Regions from separate parts of the Paenibacillus sp. FSL H8-0315 genome, predicted to be linked through region 2. Evidence: a T-box and tRNA genes for the amino acid it is inferred to sense, from the RefSeq annotation. Region 2 holds a T-box; the other holds one or more tRNA genes.

Region 1 (4,206 bases), 2.3 Mb from region 2:
TAAGACACCTCCCTTTCACGGAGGTAACATGGGTTCGAATCCCATACGGGTCATATCATGGAGGCTTAGCTCAGCTGGGAGAGCATCTGCCTTACAAGCAGAGGGTCGGGGGTTCGATCCCCTCAGCCTCCACCATTTTTTTTCACTGACGCGGGGTGGAGCAGCCCGGTAGCTCGTCGGGCTCATAACCCGAAGGTCGCAGGTTCAAGTCCTGCCCCCGCAACCAATTTACTCTTATACATTATGTTTAGGGATAAGCTGGTATGGTGAAAATGAATAGTATATACTAATTAATGACGCGGGGTGGAGCAGCCCGGTAGCTCGTCGGGCTCATAACCCGAAGGCCGCAGGTTCAAATCCTGCCCCCGCAACCAATTTACACTTATGCATTATGTCTATGGAACCGTGGTGTAGTTGGCCTAACATGCCTGCCTGTCACGCAGGAGATCGCGGGTTCGAATCCCGTCGGTTCCGCCATTTAGTTAATTATTATTGGGGATTAGCCAAGCGGTAAGGCAACGGACTTTGACTCCGTCATGCATAGGTTCAAATCCTATATCCCCAGCCATTTATGAGAGCCATTAGCTCAGTTGGTAGAGCACCTGACTTTTAATCAGGGTGTCGAAGGTTCGAGTCCTTCATGGCTCACCATTTTCTTTAAAGTGTGCGCGTGTGGCGGAATTGGCAGACGCACCAGACTTAGGATCTGGCGTTTCACGACGTGGGGGTTCGAGTCCCTTCACGCGCACCATGTTTTTGCGGACGTGGCTCAGCGGTAGAGCATCGCCTTGCCAAGGCGAGGGTCGCGGGTTCGATTCCCGTCGTCCGCTCCATATAGATTTTGCGCCCTTAGCTCAGCTGGATAGAGCGTTTGACTACGAATCAAAAGGCCGGGAGTTCGAATCTCTCAGGGCGCGCCATTTTTATTACTAAGCAGTTATAGTATTGTTAACGGGATGTAGCTCAGCTTGGTAGAGCACCTGGTTTGGGACCAGGGGGTCGCATGTTCAAATCGTGTCATCCCGATTTTATACCTTTGCGGGTGTAGTTCAATGGTAGAACTTCAGCCTTCCAAGCTGATAGCGTGGGTTCGATTCCCATCACCCGCTTATAAAGAGAAACACCTGCCGGTATTAGGCGGGTGTTTTTTTGTATAGTTAAGCACGTATGGATACAATAGGAACTAGAGATTTTATTTGAGGAGGGGCCAATGTTTGAATTTGAAGCAAGGTTAGTCAGACCAGATACGAATGGGAGTTGGACATATCTTACGGTTCCTTTTGACGCTGAACAAATATATGAAACTAAATCAAGGATACAAGTTAAAGGAAGCCTGAATGACATTCCCTATAAAGGAACACTCATGCCGCATGGTAATGGGAAACATTTTATGGTCGTGAAAAAAGAACTGCGAGACTTAGCCCATGCTCAACCTGGAGATATAGTACGGGTGACAATGGAACAAGATCATCAATTGCGAGAGATAGAAGCTCCAGAAGATTTTCTGGACGCACTAAGCAGCAATGAGCAGGCAGAGGTGTATTATAACAGCTTGGCTTATTCCTATCGGAAGGAATATGTGAGCTGGATCGAAGGGGCGAAAAGACCGGAAACCAGAGCAGCAAGGATCCAGAAGTCAGTTAATAAGCTGGAAGAAGGTTTGAGGCTTAAATAATAGAACAGCGTCCTCCTCCTTAATATCTGGAAAGGGACGCTGCTGTAGCGGGTATATAAGGGATCGTCCTTATATAAGAACGCCTACTTCACCATTATTCACGAACTTAATGCTTTCGATCTTCACCTCTAGTTGACCTGAAGGAATCGCTAGCTGACAAGTACTGCCGAGCTCAGCCAGCAGCAGCTGCATGCCTATAGGTGACAACATAGAAATCTTGTTATTGTTAGGTTCTGCTTGGTTAGGAAATACGATGGTATAGATATCTGTAGTATTATCGTCCAAGTAACGAAGCTGCAGCTGACTTCCGATAAAGACCTGTGAATTTAAATCTTCACCATTGAACTCAGTTAGTAATTGTTCCAGCTCGGAGCAATAACGGGATAACAGCGTTTCAGCGTTGCTTCTATCTTTGCTCCGTACCGGAAAGTACTGATTTAGAAATGCGATTTTTTCCTCATCAAAATAGATAAGCTGCTGAAGCAGCTGTGTCCGTGAGCCTTCATAGATAAGACTATGGTTCATAGTAGATTTCACCCCCTCTAAGTAGCACATTCCTTGTAAACCTGTTATGGTGTGTTGCCATCTTAAAATCCCTCCTATACAAATAGAGGTCCCCCAATGGAGACCTTCTGATCAGTATACCAGCTTCTATTTGTAAATCCAATCCATTTTAAAAGGGGAATTAAAACCTTCTAAATATTGTAATGAAAACCTTTGACTATTACATACTTGGGTGCTATGATAGGCTGATGCATAGGCATTTCGTAGAAAACTGCGAAATGCCTATACTGTATTTTGAAGATATTTTTACATTAATTGTTACCTGGGGAGTGATACGCCATGTACATTTCGTTGAGTTCACATATAGATTCCAGAACTATAAAATAACTACTTAATTTATTAAAGGAGGAGATCAGGATGATTCAAGTTAAAGAGTTTGTAGATGCTGACAATTCTTATGCAGAGAATAAAGCTAATGAGTTCCTGGCAGGACTACGGGAGGAACAGATTGTGAATATCTGTTACGGTTCGGTAGTTAAATCATCACGTGATGGGGCAGAGCACCAAAGAACCACTATACTGGTCGTGTATAAGACAAATGAAAGGCAATAACTGGAACACGTTTTTTTCATGTCTATCCATTGTCTCCACGCTGGGCGTTGTGATTGTCATCATTTATTATGTTTTCAGCTAATTAGCAAAAAGAGGACCTTTCCCATCTACGGGCAAAGGTCCTCTTTAGTTTATAAGTGCATTTACAATCTTACATTCCGTCTGGTACAGATAAACCCAAACCGGATGCGATACGCTGTCCCAAGTCTGGATCAGCTTTAAAGAAATGCTCAATCTGGAGACGTTTGATATCGTTACTTTCAACAGGAGTCATAGCGCCAACGATATTTTGAACTAGACGGGTACGTTCTTCTTCAGACATTAGACGGTACAAGTCACCTGGTTGTGTATAGTGATCGTCACTATTGTAGGAGACACTATCCGCATAACCAGAGACTTCGAACGGCGATGTTTTATGCTGCGGTGATTCTTTAGGTCCTCCTAAGCTGTTAGGCTCGTAATAGGCACCGGAACCGCCATTGTTGCCCAAGGCCATACCACCATCACGTTGATAGTTCTTCACTTCTACTTTTGGACGGTTGATAGGTAAACTGTTATGGTTGGGACCAACCCGGTGACGGTGTGCATCACCATAAGCGAACAGACGGCCTTGTAGCAATTTATCCGGCGAAGCTTCAATACCAGGAACGAAAGAGCCGGGGGAGAATGTAACTTGTTCTACTTCAGCGAAGTAGTTCTCCGGATTGCGATCCAATACCATACGGCCAACCTCGATTAACGGATAATCTTTTTGCGACCAGACCTTTGTTACATCAAATGGATCAAAACGGTAAGTCTTCGCATCCTCGATTGGCATAATTTGCACGTAGAGCTTCCAAGCAGGGAAATCTCCTTTATCAATAGCATTAAACAAGTCCTCTGTATGATAATCCGGGTTTTCCCCAGCGATTTTGGCAGCAAGGTCTGCATCTAGATTCTTAATGCCTTGTTCTGTTTTGAAATGGTATTTCACCCAGACTGCATTGCCCTCGGCATTTACCCACTTGAAGGTATGGCTACCGAACCCATGCATATGTCTCAGTGTAGCTGGAATTCCGCGATCCGACATCAAAATCGTTACCTGATGCAAAGATTCAGGCGATAAAGACCAGAAGTCCCATACAGCATTCGGGTTCTTCAGATGTGTCTGTGGATCACGTTTCTGTGTATGAATAAAGTCCGGGAATTTAATCGCATCACGAACGAAGAATACAGGCGTATTGTTACCTACGAGATCATAGTTTCCTTCTTCAGTATAGAACTTCACGGCAAATCCACGAGGGTCACGTACGGTATCAGCAGAACCTAATTCACCAGCTACAGTAGAAAAACGAATGAACAACGGTGTACGTTTGCCTACTTCAGACAAAAAGTTAGCTTTTGTGTATTGGGTTAGATCTTTTGTAACTTCAAAA
Region 2 (4,206 bases):
CTGTTTGAAATCAAACACGATTTCCGTTCCTAAATTAAACCGCAGCAGATAGTAGCGAATCGCAGCAGTGGCAATCAATCGGCTGGAGAGGCCGTCTTTATCGGAACGTGAGTGCTCAATGTTCTGTTCCATAAGCTCCACCAGATCGCTTACCTTAATCCCGATTCCCTGGCGTCCGGACATAGCATAAGAAGTTTTGCCTTCTGAAATATCTATACCCAGCTCGGCCGCCGAGGCGGGACTAAGAGATACAACACCATAACTCACATGATGGAGTTTGTCTGCTTGCTCGTTATAACCTAGTGCCCCTAAGGCTTGCTTAACCATCTGTTGTGGATATTCCTGTCTGTAATCGATCACATTGATGACTCTGTCCGCCTGCCCATAAGATTCTTGGGTTCCAGTTAATCCAGTTGTCCATAAACCGGAGGAGAATTCGCTATAGGAGAAATCTTTGGTCAAAAGACCAAATTTCCAGAGATGATAGGCAATATCTTTGGCTGTATACGTTAAAATCCCATTCGAACGCACCAGCACCTTATCGAGCTGATGCTCCTCTGAATCCGCTCCAATGTTAGCCTCTGTTCCTTGCTTCAGCACCCAGCAGCCTGCGAGTTTACCTTCAGTCTCTTGTACAAAAACGGCTGTCTGCTTCAGTAGCTCAGCTGCGGCTGCCCAAAATCCCTCTTTTAAAATACTGCTCTCCCATACCAGCAAATCATAATAAATTCCAAAATGTTTCATTTCCTCTACATGCTCTCTAACGATGCGTTCAGCTACAAGGTTGCCCAGCCAGGCTTCGTTACCGCCCCCTTGTTCAAGGGAGTGCAGTATATCTGTGCGCTTATGTGTCATCTCAGGGTTCAGCGCATATTCTTTGTTCACTTTGGCATAAAGATCCCAGCAAAAATCACCGAAACGTTGGTGTTCCCCTTCTAAAGATATATTTAATAATCCAACAACTGTATCCGCCAGCTGATTGCCGAGATCATCAATGTAGTTATGGACCTCTACGTTATACCCAGTTCTTTTCATAATTCTGACTAGAGTATCGCCGATACAGGCGTTTCTTAGATGACCTACGTGGGCGGCTTTGTTGGGGTTGATAGAAGTGTGCTCGATGATGACTTTTTCCCCAGTGCTGGCAGGCAGTTCAAAGGAATGTTCAGCCCAGCTTTGCCAATTCATATACAAATTGATAAATCCGGGAGCAGCGACTTCAACTTTTTGTAAAAGACCGGCGAAGCGCCCTTGGAATTGAAGCTCTGCTTTCACTAATTCTGCTATGACCATTGGGGATTTACGTAGAGTTTTGGCTAGCTGCATAGCGATATTGCATGAATAATCACCATGTTCTAGATTTGCTGGCTGTTCGATCAGAATGGCAATGTCCTCTGGATAGTCAGCTCCTAAGGTATTGAATACACGTTGTACACTGTGCTCGATTCCGTCTTTGATGATTTGATTTAACATGGTATACCCTCCTTTGAAAATACAAAAAAGCCCTCGTCTCAAAAGAGACGAGGGCTTTAGCGCTCGCGGTACCACTCTCGTTGCTGAACAAGTTGTTCAGCCACCTTACGGGATAACGGCCTTCAGCCGGGACTTCCTACTAAGGTTCAGAAGTCCATCTCACGGGTGCGCTTCATTAAAGGGATCTGTACCGGCTTACACTCTCCCGGCTCGCTGAGGACTAGATCTCGTTAACTACTCTCCCGCTCATCGATGCTTAATTAATTTTTACCAGTATACCTAATATTTCATAAAAAGCAATAGTGGTTAGCTTCTTAACAATCTTGGTTGCTCTTTGTTGTTAGATTATCAGTTTAGTAGATTATAAATTTGAAAAAAGAAGGCTGTCTTGTTATAGGACTAGCTGTTCCTTTACACAACAGTCCACACGCTAACTCAAGCCAAGGAATATTACTATACGGAGCCACTAATCTTTCAAATTGTAGTGGAAGGGAGGAGTGAATAAAACATGGCTATTTTTTCTACTGGACCTATAGATAACAGCCCGATCCTAGGGGTCAGACCGTCGCAACTGGTAACCGTAAAAGTAGTTAATCGGGATTCTCTTAATCCTTATAATCTAGTTATTCAAGGTTTCCTTCTTAACGGATCAAGAACGATGTATGTGAATGAAACAGTAAATCTAGCACCTAATCAAGTTTTAACTAAGAACTATTTTGCCGATTTGGACGCATTTGAATTTGTGTTTACAACAGTAGAAGCAGTTGAAGCAGAGGTTGGGATTTCAGTCTGGGGAAAACAGAACTCGGGGGCATTGGTAGATCCTCATCGCATAGTTGCGTGGGAGAAGCAGGCAGTATTAATTTAATAATTATTTTTGTGACACAGTTAACGTTAAAGGAGTGATGAGAAATTGAGTTATTTATCTACCGGACCGATAGACAATAGTATGGTAGGGGGTGTAAGACCTACTCAGCATGTTACTGTCAAAATTGATAACCGAAGTGACATTGATTCATCAATGGCTCTTGTTCAAGGATACTATATGGATGGGACAAGAACTTTATATGTCAGCGAGCTGATAAATGTAGCACCTAATGAAGTTATAACACGTGATTATTATGGCGATTTTGATGCGTTTGAATTTATTTTTACAACTACAAGTCTGGTAGATGATCCGATTCAAATCTCAGTATGGGGAAAAAATAGCGTTGGCCAGATTGTGACTGCCCATCGACTTGTACATGCAGAATTGCTTGGTGTAACGCAAGGGATAACTGGTGCGACCGGTGCGACTGGTGCAACGGGAGCGACCGGAGCCGATGGAGCAACGGGTGCTACCGGAGCAGGAGAGACTGGAGCGACAGGTGCAACAGGGGCAGATGGAGTGACTGGGGCGACTGGTGCAACGGGAGCAGACGGAGCAACTGGAGCGACCGGAGCAGGAGAGACTGGGGCAACAGGTGCAGATGGAGTAACTGGTGCAACCGGGGCGACGGGAGCGGATGGAGCAACGGGTGCAACAGGAGCGACCGGAGCAGGAGAGACTGGGGCAACAGGAGCCGATGGAGCTACAGGTGCAACAGGAGCCGATGGAGCAACGGGTGCAACAGGAGCGACCGGAGCAGGAGAGACTGGAGCTACAGGAGCAGACGGAGTAACTGGGGCGACTGGTGCAACGGGAGCTGACGGAGCAACGGGTGCAACAGGAGCGACCGGAGCAGGAGAGACTGGGGCAACAGGAGCCGATGGAGCAACTGGCGCGACTGGTGCAACGGGAGCGGATGGAGCAACAGGAGCAACGGGAGCGACCGGAGCAGGAGAGACTGGGGCGACAGGTGCAGATGGAGTAACTGGTGCAACCGGGGCGACGGGAGCGGATGGAGCAACTGGAGCGACTGGAGCAGGAGAGACTGGGGCAACAGGTGCCGATGGAGCTACAGGTGCAACTGGTGCAACAGGAGCAGATGGAGCTACAGGTGCAACGGGAGCAACTGGAGCGGATGGAGCAACGGGTGCTACCGGAGCAGATGGAGTGACTGGTGCGACTGGTGCAACGGGAGCTGACGGAGCAACGGGTGCTACCGGAGCGACCGGAGCAGGAGAGACAGGGGCGACCGGAGCAGATGGAGTGACTGGTGCGACTGGTGCAACGGGGGCCGATGGAGCAACGGGTGCCACAGGAGCGACAGGAGCCGATGGAGAGACTGGTGCGACTGGTGCGACAGGAGCAGACGGAGTAACTGGGGCGACTGGTGCAACCGGAGCGGATGGAGCAACTGGAGCAACTGGAGCGACCGGAGCAACCGGAGCGACAGGAGTAGCTGGAGCAACCGGAGCAACCGGAGCAACCGGAGCAACGGGAGTAGCTGGAGCAACCGGAGCAACGGGAGAAGCTGGAGCAACCGGAGCAACGGGTGAAGCTGGAGCGACTGGAGCAACGGGAGTAGCTGGGGCAACCGGAGCAACGGGTGAAGCTGGAGCGACTGGAGCAACGGGAGTAGCTGGGGCAACCGGAGCAACGGGTGAAGCTGGAGCGACTGGAGCAACGGGAGTAGCTGGAGCAACGGGAGTAGCTGGAGCAACCGGAGCAACGGGTGAAGCTGGAGCAACCGGAGCAACGGGTGAAGCTGGAGCGACTGGAGCAACGGGAGTAGCTGGGGCAACCGGAGCAACGGGAGTAGCTGGGGCAACCGGAGCAACGGGAGTAGCTGGGGCAACCGGAGCAACGGG

What was found. A T-box is a leader RNA that pairs with one kind of tRNA and senses whether it is charged. The one in region 2 lies ahead of MHB56_RS08755 (arginine--tRNA ligase), so its partner is inferred to be a tRNA-Arg.
Region 1: it has a tRNA-Arg gene. The T-box ahead of MHB56_RS08755 (arginine--tRNA ligase) is inferred to sense a tRNA for this amino acid. The anticodon was not compared.

The regions. Positions count from the first base shown of each region.
Region 1 covers NZ_JBBOTA010000001.1:4,275,242-4,279,447, forward strand. Annotated here, with positions in the region: tRNA gene MHB56_RS18540 (tRNA-Glu) at 1-53, shown strand, start outside; tRNA gene MHB56_RS18545 (tRNA-Val) at 60-135, shown strand; tRNA gene MHB56_RS18550 (tRNA-Met) at 150-226, shown strand; tRNA gene MHB56_RS18555 (tRNA-Met) at 298-374, shown strand; tRNA gene MHB56_RS18560 (tRNA-Asp) at 400-477, shown strand; tRNA gene MHB56_RS18565 (tRNA-Gln) at 494-568, shown strand; tRNA gene MHB56_RS18570 (tRNA-Lys) at 576-651, shown strand; tRNA gene MHB56_RS18575 (tRNA-Leu) at 667-751, shown strand; tRNA gene MHB56_RS18580 (tRNA-Gly) at 759-833, shown strand; tRNA gene MHB56_RS18585 (tRNA-Arg) at 844-920, shown strand; tRNA gene MHB56_RS18590 (tRNA-Pro) at 953-1,026, shown strand; tRNA gene MHB56_RS18595 (tRNA-Gly) at 1,039-1,109, shown strand; gene MHB56_RS18600 (YdeI/OmpD-associated family protein) at 1,211-1,675, shown strand; gene MHB56_RS18605 (GreA/GreB family elongation factor) at 1,745-2,200, opposite strand; gene MHB56_RS18610 (sporulation protein Cse60) at 2,597-2,791, shown strand; gene katA (catalase KatA) at 2,943-4,206, opposite strand, start outside.
Region 2 covers NZ_JBBOTA010000001.1:2,016,961-2,021,166, reverse strand. Annotated here, with positions in the region: gene MHB56_RS08755 (arginine--tRNA ligase) at 1-1,473, opposite strand, end outside; T-box leader at 1,514-1,732, opposite strand; gene MHB56_RS08750 (hypothetical protein) at 1,982-2,341, shown strand; gene MHB56_RS08745 (beta strand repeat-containing protein) at 2,387-4,206, shown strand, end outside.